One region of the Castellaniella sp. MT123 genome, then DNA from elsewhere that is predicted to be linked to it. Evidence: predicted binding sites of a transcription regulator. Region 1 holds the regulator's gene; the other holds the start of a gene.
The links. Region 1 encodes FliA, which starts transcription of late flagellar genes. Its sites were predicted from a motif close to CTAAAGTTTNNNNNNNNNNNGCCGNTA; they were not measured.
Positions count from the first base shown of each region.

Region 2: ABCV34_RS04550 (flagellin) is a predicted target of FliA. The motif match lies at 3,304-3,330, and genes of this name have one in related genera.

Region 1 is NZ_CP154879.1:1,221,176-1,226,445, reverse strand. Features, by position in the region: gene ABCV34_RS05625 (flagellar protein FliT) at 1-119, opposite strand, end outside; gene fliS (flagellar export chaperone FliS) at 128-559, opposite strand; gene fliD (flagellar filament capping protein FliD) at 569-1,960, opposite strand; gene ABCV34_RS05610 (flagellar protein FlaG) at 2,064-2,471, opposite strand; gene ABCV34_RS05605 (RNA polymerase sigma factor FliA) at 2,741-3,493, shown strand; gene ABCV34_RS05600 (hemerythrin domain-containing protein) at 3,607-4,017, shown strand; gene alaS (alanine--tRNA ligase) at 4,175-5,270, shown strand, end outside.
Region 2 is NZ_CP154879.1:985,710-990,979, reverse strand. Features, by position in the region: gene ABCV34_RS04560 (hypothetical protein) at 1-1,828, shown strand, start outside; gene ABCV34_RS04555 (FliC/FljB family flagellin) at 2,021-3,205, shown strand; gene ABCV34_RS04550 (flagellin) at 3,377-5,270, shown strand, end outside.

The sequences.
Region 1 (5,270 bases):
AGTTCCACCAGCAGGTCCCATTGCTGGGATTGCGCGACGGCCAGCATGCGGGTGGACAGATCCGCGATGGACTGGTAGTGCTGCAGCACCGTGGCGTGTGGCGTGGTCAATTGCGGCATGCTTGCACTCAGTGGCTGGGTCTGGATTCGCTGAACGTCGGGTCGACGGCGGTATACCAGGCATCCGCCAGGTCGGAGAGCTGTTTTTCGGCCGACGCCAGTTTGACTGTGTCAGTGTGTAGGTTGGCCAGCATCAGGTCGCGGATGATGATCTCGTAGGAGGCAATCAACAGGCGGGCGATGTCGCCACCGCGTTCGGTATCCACGCCCGCCTTCAGGCCGGAATCGACGATGTCGATGGCCTTGGAGATGGCCTTGCCGCGCTCCGCGATGTTGCCATTGCCCAGGTGGTGACGCGCCTGTGCCAGCGCGGTCAGGGCGCCGCGAAACAGCAGCGAGATCAGCCGTTCCGGCGAGGCGCTGAGCACTTCGGTTTCCAGGCCGATGGTGGTGTAGGATCCGGTGGCCCGGGCAGTGCGGGAGCGAGGCGCGTAGGTCATGATGATGCGTTATTTCTTCGTGCTGGTGCCATTCAGGGCGCCGAGTTGTTGCGTCAGGTAGCTGCCAAGCGAGTTCATCTGGCTGACCATCGCGTCGAGCTGGCTGAACTGTGTGCGGTAAGTCGCCATGCGTTGGTCGATGCGGTCCGAGGTCTCACTGTACTGCTTCTGGATGTCGGTGATCGTCTTGTTCAGGCCGTCGGTGGCCGCGGTCAGGATGCCGCCCGACTTGGTGAAGGTGTCGGCCGTGTCGCTGACCCGTTTGCCGATGCCAGTGGCGCTGGTGAACAGGGATTTCACGCCACTGTTGTTGCTGGCTAGTGCCTGGCTGAGTTTCGCGTCGTCGATCTGCAGCTGGCCGGTCTTCGGGTCGGTGGTGATACCGATCTGGCCCAGGTTCGTGCCCAGGCTGGCATCGAAGCCCCCAGAGACTGCATCGCGCATGCGGGTCTGCACCGATCGCGCCACGGAATCCCCGGTCAGCGCCGAGGAGGTCTGGCTACCGACGTCGTAGGCGGTCAGGGAGTTGATCGTGCCCAACAGACTGTTGTAGGAATTGACGAAATCCTGGATGGCCTTCTTGGCGACCGAGGTGTCTTGCGCGAGGCTGAGACTGGTGGCGGTCGTTGTGGTTTTGTTCAGGGTGAGCGTCACGCCATCGATGGCATTATTGATGGTGTTGGTCGAGCTGGTGATTGCAATGCCGTTGATCTGCGCCTTGGCGTCGGTGGCGGCCTGGACGCTGAAGCCCGCATTGCCGTTGTTGTTGGCGTTGGTGGTTGCGTCATAGCCCAGGAACTGGTCCAGGGTGGCATTGTTGGTCACGGAGACCGAGGTGACGGCGTTGGCCGTGCCGGTTTGCCGGCTGGTGAACAGCAGGCGGTAGGGCGTGCCGCTGCCGTCGTTGACCAGGGTGGCGTTGACGCCGATGTTCGGGTCGCCGTTGATCGCGCTGACCAGGCCATCGAGGGATGTGCTCTTGCCGGTGAGATCGATGGACTGGGTTTTGCCGTTGATGGTGAGATTCAGCGTGCCGTCCGTGCCGATATTGGTCGTGCGATCAGCGCGGCCGCCGAACACCATGGTCTGAGTCGAAGCCAGGGAGTCGACCTGGATTGAGTACTGACCCGGGATCGCCTGGCTGGTCGCGGTGGCGGAAATGGCATCGGATCCGGGAGTGGCGGCGATCGTGCCGAAGGTATCGGTTTTACCCACCGCGTCGGCGGTTTTCTGGAACGCGGAGATCGCGCCCTGCAGCTTGCCGTAGGCGGAAAGCTTGGACTGTGCAGCGATTTGTCGGTTCTGGATGACGGTCAGGACCTGGCTTTCGTTTTTCTGCAGATTGGTGAGCAGATCGTTCAGCGGGAGACCCGAGATTCCGAGGGAAGAGATGGTTGCCATGGTGCGTACTCCGTTTGATCCATTATGCCTGGAATTGCGGGTGGCAAAACCGGCGGGTGCGGTGCGATTCAGTGATAATTCAGGGGCTTGACGACGTGGCGGTTCACGCCTTCGTGTCGACCCCCGAGCCCTGCAACTGGACGATCATTTTGGCGATGCGCAGGACGGCCTCGGATGGGATGGTGCGCAGGACCTTGCCGGTGTCGTTGTCCACGATCGAGGCCACCAGGCGCTGGGCATCCTTATCCATCTCGAAACGCATGCCGGTGGACCAGGCCTTGAGGCTGTCGTTGACCGATTCCAGGGCCTTTTCCAACGAGGATTTCGGCAGTTCGGGGGAGGCCTTCCCGGTCAGGTGCCGCTGGTCGGCCTGGGGAAACGGGCTGGACTGCGCGTTTTCGGGGGGGGGGACCTGGGTGGCCGGCTCGGGCTTGGCGCCGGTGCGTTCGGACGCGGCGGGGGCTAGCCCCAGGCTGGCGGAGGTCAGTTGGTTTCCGATCGAGTGAATCATGCAAGTTCCTTTGCGGAAGTGGTCCACGTGTTCCGAAAGAATGACCGGCGCGTCGCCGCCCGATGCCATCCGGCTTGGTTTCTCAATCGAACATAACGGCGCGAAACTGTAAAAGTTTAGAGAAGGGTGGTCGGAAGTCCCGGTCCCGAGTGGGGGGGAAGGCCGCCTTTCCCTCAAAATCCCGGGTGAATGCAAGGCTGCTCAGGATGATGATTCAGGCCGGCTTGGTGCATACTGCCAGCTTTATTTTGTGTGTCATGGGTTGCGCGATGCCTCATTCCGAGGACCAGCTGATTGCTCAATATGCGCCGCTCGTGCGCCGGCAGGCGCTGGCGCTGATCGGCCGGTTGCCAGCCAGCGTCGAACTCGATGATCTGATGCAAGCCGGCATGATGGGGCTGCTCGATGCCGTGCGCCGCTATCAGCAGCAAGCCGATGCGCAGTTCGAGACCTATGCCATCACGCGGATTCGCGGCGCCATGCTCGACGAACTGCGAGGTCAGGACTGGCTGCCGCGCAGCGTGCGAACCAAGGCACGCGTGATCGAAAAGGCCGTGCAGGTTTTGCGCCACAGGCTGCTGCGGCAGCCCACCGAAACGGAAATCGCAGCGGAAATGGGGGTCGATCTGGCGGAATATCGGTCCCTGCTCGAAGATGCCCAGGGTGTGCAGGTTCTGATGGTCGAAGACCTGGCGCAGCATCGGGAAGGCCAGGATGGGACGGCTGTGCTGGATGCAGCGGCAGGCAGCCGCGCCGACAATCCGCTGGACTGGCTGATGCGCGACGGGTTGCGTAACGTGCTGATCGCGGCCATCCGCAACCTGCCGGAACGCGAACAGCTGCTGCTGTCTCTGCAGTTCGAGCAGGATCTGAACCAGAAGGAAATCGCGGCGGTCCTGGGGGTCACGGAGGGCCGTGTATCCCAGTTGCGTTCCCAGGCGGTGGCCCGGATCCGCGCCTGGCTGTCCAGCCATTCCTGGGCACCCGACGCGGGCGAAACCGACTACGACTATCTGTTGTAGGGCTCGGGCACGTCGCGAGACCTCAATCGCATCTTGTGCGTTGAATAAGGTTTATTTAAAATATATCTTATGCGGCCGAAACGGTCGTTTCATCTGGAAGAGGAAATCTCGTCATGAATATCGATCGCTTCAAGAACCACCATGTTGAAATCCTGAGCGGCATCGCGGCGCTGCGAAAATTGGCTCATCAGGGCGTTGCCGACCACGCAGTTGATATCGCCCACAATCTTAAAGCGCTGTCGCAGGTGGTGACCCAGCATCTAGCTGTCGAGGATCGGATCCTGTATCCCTCGCTGGAGCGCAGCGGCGACGAGCGCATGGCCGGCATGAGCCGGGCTTATCAGAACGACATGCATGGCATTGCCAGTGCGTTTATCAATTTTGCGCGCCGCTGGGGCAATGCCACGCTGCTGACGAAGGATCCCGATGGCTTTCGCACCGACGCCAACGTGGTGCTGAAAAACGTGCATGCCCGCATGATGCGCGAGAACCGCGAGTTCTATCCGGCCATCGAGGCGCTGTAGGCCGTTTTTGTCTTTCCCGTCATCCCCGGTGTGCATGCAGGCCGGGGTGAATGGGACCGCGCCCGTGGCCGCATCGCGCGGAAAGCCATGCATACGAAAAGCCATTCATTCTTCATCCTATAATGGAAGGCTAGTTTCCCCCATCGCGGCCAAACGAATGAAAACATCCGAAATCCGTCAGAAATTCCTGTCCTTCTTCGAGTCGAAGGGACACCAGATCGTCCCGTCCTCGCCGCTGGTGCCTGGCAATGACCCGACGCTGCTGTTCACCAATGCCGGCATGGTCCAGTTCAAGGATGTCTTCACCGGCAAGGACACCCGGCCGTACAAGCGGGCCACGACGGCGCAGCGCTGCGTGCGCGCCGGGGGCAAGCACAACGATCTCGAGAACGTCGGCTACACCGCGCGTCATCACACGTTCTTCGAGATGCTGGGCAATTTCAGTTTTGGCGACTACTTCAAACGCGATGCCATCCTGTATGCCTGGACCTTGCTGACCGAGGTCTACGGCCTGCCGAAGGACAAGCTTTGGGTCACCGTCTACCAGGAAGACGACGAGGCCTACGACATCTGGGCGCGGCAGGTGGGCGTGCCCACGGAACGGATCATCCGCATCGGCGACAACAAGGGTGCGCGCTACGCGTCGGACAATTTCTGGCAGATGGCCGATACAGGCCCCTGCGGTCCGTGCTCCGAAATTTTTTACGATCATGGCCCGGAGATCTGGGGTGGCCCCCCGGGATCGCCCGAAGAAGACGGCGATCGCTACATCGAGATCTGGAACCTGGTGTTCATGCAGTTCGAACGCGATGCCCAGGGGACGATGAATCCGTTGCCCAAGCCCTGCGTCGATACCGGTATGGGGCTGGAGCGCATCGCCGCCGTGTTGCAACACGTGCATTCGAATTACGACATCGACCTGTTCCAGCACCTGATCCGCGCCGCGGCCCGGGAAACCGGCACGGCAGACCTGACGGATAACTCGCTGAAGGTCATCGCCGACCACATCCGCGCGTGCAGTTTTCTGGTGGTCGATGGCGTCATCCCTGGCAACGAGGGGCGGGGTTACGTGCTGCGGCGCATCATCCGACGTGCCTTGCGCCATGGTCACAAGCTCGGGCAAAAGGGTGTGTTCTTCTATCGGCTGGTGGCCGACCTGGTCGCGCAGATGGGCGCAGCCTATCCCGAACTCGCCGCGCAGCAGGCGCGCGTCGAGCAGGTGCTGCGCCAGGAAGAAGAACGCTTCGGCGAAA
Region 2 (5,270 bases), 240 kb from region 1:
CAGCTTGCGCGGGCAACTGAACCATGAAAGGAAGATTAAAGTCTCTTCGGGACAATACAAGCAACTGGCGGACTTGGAAAGCATGTTTGTGGCAGCCGATCATGCAAAGGCTGAATTGCTCGCAAAGCAACTGTGCAAAAAGCTCCCCGAGCTTGCCAGACCCCTATCCATTCTTATCCGATGTCTTGCTTATCAGGGAAAATATGATGAAGCATTGTCCATTGCATTTCGTTCAAGGGATAGGGTTTCATCCGATCCTGATCTTTATCCGTCCATCGTTCTTGTTATTGCGGTTAAAGGAAATGCAATAGAGGCTTTGCGTATTTCCAGACCGATTTTGTATAAAGAGCGGTCTCCGGACTATTTATATAATGCACTGGGGGTCGCGTGTCGCCATGCGTTGATGATAGAAGCTGCGGAAAGATATTTCAAGGATGGATTGGAAAAAGACAGTGAATCTGTTTCTTTGATTGTCAATTTGGCGTCTCTGTATTCTCAGCTTGGCAAAGCAAAGGAGGGCATTGCCATATGCCAAGGTATCATAGGAAATAAAAGGCTGGCCAGAGAAGCCAAAATATTGGCTTATAATAATTTGCTCTTCATGGTTAATTATGCTCATGACATGAGTGCGGATCAAATTTTCAAGATTTATCAAAATTTTGAAAATGAATTCTTCCGTAAAATATATGCCTATCAAAGACCGCATGGCAACAAACAAGATACCGGTCGTAAGATAAGGATTGGATATGTGTCTCCAGACTTCAAGGATCATGCGGTCGCGAAATTCATCAATCCGCTTTATAAATATCATGATAGAGATCGCTTTGTCATATATTCATATTCCAACGTGAGTATTGAGGATGGCCATACGGGAATTTTCAGGTCGTTATCTGATCACTGGAGGAACATATATAATCTAAAGGATAATCAGGTTGCCGATATGGTCAGAAATGACGAAATAGATATACTCGTTGACCTGGCAGGACACACGGCGGGAAATAGACTGGGCGTGTTTGCACTGAAGCCTGCCCCTGTTTCCGTGTCGTGGCTGGGGTTTGGTTATACGACTGGCCTGTCTGCCATTGATTATTATTTGGCCAATGAAGTGCTGTGCCCGCAAGGTTTCGAGGCCCTGTTTGCGGAAAAGGTTTGGAAACTTAAGGGAACGTGGGCAACATACAGGCCTGGAATTCCCAATGAATTTCTTCAGGATCAGCGGGAAGATCAGATTGCGCAGGTGTCAAATAAGATCATTACCTTTATCAGCCTTTCCAGAGTGATTAGAATGAACGATAGGGTCATTCGTTGCTGGGCAAGCATATTGAGTCAGGTGCCCGGGTCCAGGCTGGTGCTCAACAGCATGGACTTTGGGAGCGCAGGGGTTTGCGATGACATACGGTTAAGGTTTCTAGGGTTCGGAATTTCTTCGGATCGGATTTATATGGGATTTGCCACGCCGCCCTGGCCGTCACTTGCAAAGGCCGACATCGGCCTAGATTGTTTTCCCCATAATTCAGGAACGACCCTGTTCGACATGCTGTATATGGGTGTGCCTTTTATCACGCTGGCTGACAGGCCCAGTGTTGGCCGCATCGGGGCATCGGTCCTGACCAGTGTCGGTCATCCGGAATGGGTGGCCGACACCGAGGAAAAATACATAGAGAAGGCGGTGTCTCTTGCGGATAAGATAATGGCGGATAAATTCTTCAACAAGGCCGGGTTGATCGATGAAGTGAACTCCAGTGACCTGGCGGATACCCAGGGGTTTGTTGGTCGTGTCGAGGGCGCTTACACGCAGATGTTTGCCGGTTGGGCAGGGCGCGGCTGACGGCGCCCGCCGCGCCTGCCAGTTGACGGTGGCTGCGGCTTGCCCAGCCGGTCATTAGGTTCAGGATGATTTTTTTGTAGATCCCTAAAGTTGAGAGCCCTCTTGCCGTTAACCAGGTGGAACAGGAGGTCACTCGGTTTGTCATCCTGGGCAACAAGGGCGGATCTTCGCCGAACCACTTAGGAGTCTTTCATGGCTGTTATCAACACCAACTACCTTGCTCTGGTCTCCCAGAACAACCTGGCCAAGTCCCAGTCCGCACTGGGTTCCGCCATCCAGCGCCTGTCCTCCGGTCTGCGCATTAACAGCGCCAAGGACGACGCCGCCGGCCAGGCCATCGCCAACCGCTTCACCGCAAACATCAACGGCCTGACGCAAGCCGGCCGCAATGCCAACGATGGCATCTCCATCGCCCAGACAACAGAAGGTGCGTTGAACGAAATCAATAACAACCTGCAGCGGATTCGTCAGCTTTCCGTGCAGGCTGCCAACGGGACCAACTCCGCCAGCGACCTGAAGTCCATCCAGGATGAAATCAATCAGCGGTTGGATGAAGTCAATCGTGTGTCGGGGCAGACGCAATTCAACAGCGTCAAGGTGCTGGCCAGCGACCAAAAGCTGACCGTCCAGGTTGGTGCCAATGACAATGAAACCATCAACATCAATCTGAAGAAGATTGACAGCAAGGCACTCGGCCTGTCGACGTTCAATGTCACCGGCCCCGCCGGCACGACTGCCAATGCCGCCGCTGCCGATTTCCAGAAGGCCTACGGTGCTACCACCAGTGTCACCGGTTCTGCGGTTTCCGAAGCAACTGCGAACACTTTGGCCGGGCGTCTGGGTGTTGCCAACGGCAGCGTCACTGTCGGTGGGAATGCACTCGTTGACTCGAATGGCAACTGGTTCGCCAAAGTGACTATTCAACCATCAAGCGCCCAAGAGTCGACCAACCTGGCCAACAATGGTCTGACTGTCGCCAGCGGAACTTCTGCGGATTTCTACGTCGCGCTCAACCCGCAAGACGCCGTCACCAGCACCGCAACCGCCACCTTCTCGCTGAAGACGGATACCATGGCGTTGTCGGACCTGCGCAGTGGCCGCACCGGCAATATGCTGGCTACGGTCGATAGCGCAATCGCTAGCGTTGATTCCCTGCGCAGCCAGCTGGGTGCCGTACAGAACCGGTTCGAATCCGCCATTTCGAACCTGAACAATACCGTCACCAACCTGTCGGCGGCCCGTTCGCGTATCGAAGACGCCGACTACGCGACCGAAGTCTCCAACATGACGCGCGGCCAGATCCTGCAACAAGCCGGTACCGCCGTGCTGGCGCAGGCCAACCAGGCCCCGCAGACCATGCTGACGCTGCTGCGTTAATCGGCACATCGTCAACAGCCTTTCCGCCATTGTTGATGGTATAGAGGCTGCACAGCAGGAAAGCCCCACTCCGGCAACGGAAGTGGGGCTTTTTTTCCCTTAATTTTTGCTGACAGCGGCCGTTAAACAGGCTGACTGCTCATGGATAACAAACCATAACCCTGTGTATCGATGCTGACTGTTCGCTCCAACTTGCCCGGCTTGACGGCCCAGCACCACCTGGAAAACTCGGGTTCCGCCTTGCAGGCCGCGATTCAGCGGCTTTCCTCCGGCCTGCGCATCAACAGCGCCAAGGACGATGCCGCCGGCCAGGCCATTGCCAACCGCATGACATCCCAGATTCAGGGGCTAACGCAGGCCTCTCGCAATGTGAATGACGGCATTTCCTTGTCCCAAACGGCGCAGGGGGCCTTGGGAGAGATCAATGCCAGGCTGCAGCGGATTCGGGAACTGTCGGTTCAGGGACTGAGCGGGCAGTATGCGGGTGACGCGGGGGATGCGATTCAGGCGGAGATCAACATGAATCTCAAAGAGATCGAGCGCTTGAATCAATCGGCCTCGTTCAATGGGATTTCCTTGCTGGATGGCACCGCCGGGCAGCGCGCCCTACAGGTAGGGGCTGACGACGGCGATCAGCTTGCCCTCGACATGCGTCCACCGGGGTTTAGTGTGCGAGAGCTCGGCTTGCTGGATCTGACTGTGCAGGGACTCCCTGGCCGGATCACGCCGGTTTCGACGCTGGCGGGCAGTTCTTATCGGATCGATCTGGATGATGCGGCCCGGACATCCGTCAGCTATGTGCCGCCCACCAACAATCCCAATGTGGTGCGCATGTCGCAACCCAGCAGTCGCCAAGTGGTGCAACTGGATGGCAATGGCGGGCGCCTGCAGGAAGTGCGTATCAACGCATCCTACGATACGGACACTCGAAAGAGTGCGGTGACGCTCGGTGTGGATAGCGCGGTCGTGGCCGCTACAGTGCAGGAATCGATCAGCAGCTGGCAGTATCTGGACCAGGGCGGTGGGGCCTTGTCGCTGTCCGGCGCCGCGGTGGTGACCGCGGGCGGAAAATACTGGATCCAGCATCAGGTCTCAGGCACTACCTATTACCGTGAGGCCGAGCTCACCATTCATGGCGATCAGCATCAGATCACGGCTCAGGCCAAGACCGGTGTTTCGATTGACAAAGCCTCGTTACCGGGGCCCGTGTCGCAGCCGCTGCAGGCCGCGCCGGCGGTATCCCTGGCGACTGCGGCCTATACGATGAGCCTGGATGGCACGGATCAGGTGGGCAACCCGGACATGAATCTGGTGCATCTGGGCGGATACTATTTCGTTGAGGAAAAGCTGTTGTCCGGTCAGTACGCCTACTACAAGGCGGATGTCACGATTACCACGGGGGGCGCGCAAGACAAGGTCACGGTCGTGTCTGACCGCAGCCGGACGATCTCGGTCAGTGATGAACAGTATGTTAGCGGCACGACCACGGCCTATTTGAAGCCGTCGAACAATAATGTACAGGTCAATTATGTCGATGTGGATGGGTGGGTGATCGCCGACGTCATGCGGGATGATGGAAAGGGGGGGTATGAGTTTCGCCTGGATGGTTCCTCCGGCGGCTATCCAGCTTATAAATCGGCAAAGGTTGTGGCAAATCAGCAGGGCCAGTATATGCTGCAGACGGTCAATGGCATGGGCGAGGTCTATCTGTACTATCCAATGTACAAGACCCGGTTGGACGGGACGACCTACTATCCGTTTACGGTTTCCAGCAATGCGGCGGCTGACAAGACAGTGATCACGCTGTACGAGGCCGACATTGCCCAGCGCCTGCGCACGCCGCCGGATCCTCTCGCCACCATTGATCGCGCCATCGAAAGGGTGGACCAGAAACGCGGCGAATGGGGGGCGCTGGATAACCGGATGGAATCGATCGTCCAGCAAAATGCGGGCACGGGGGCGGATCTGACCGCCGCTCGTTCGCGCATCCAGGACGCCGATTATGCGGTGGAGGTGTCGAACATGACGCGTGCCCAGATCCTGCAGCAGGCAGGCGTGGCTGCGT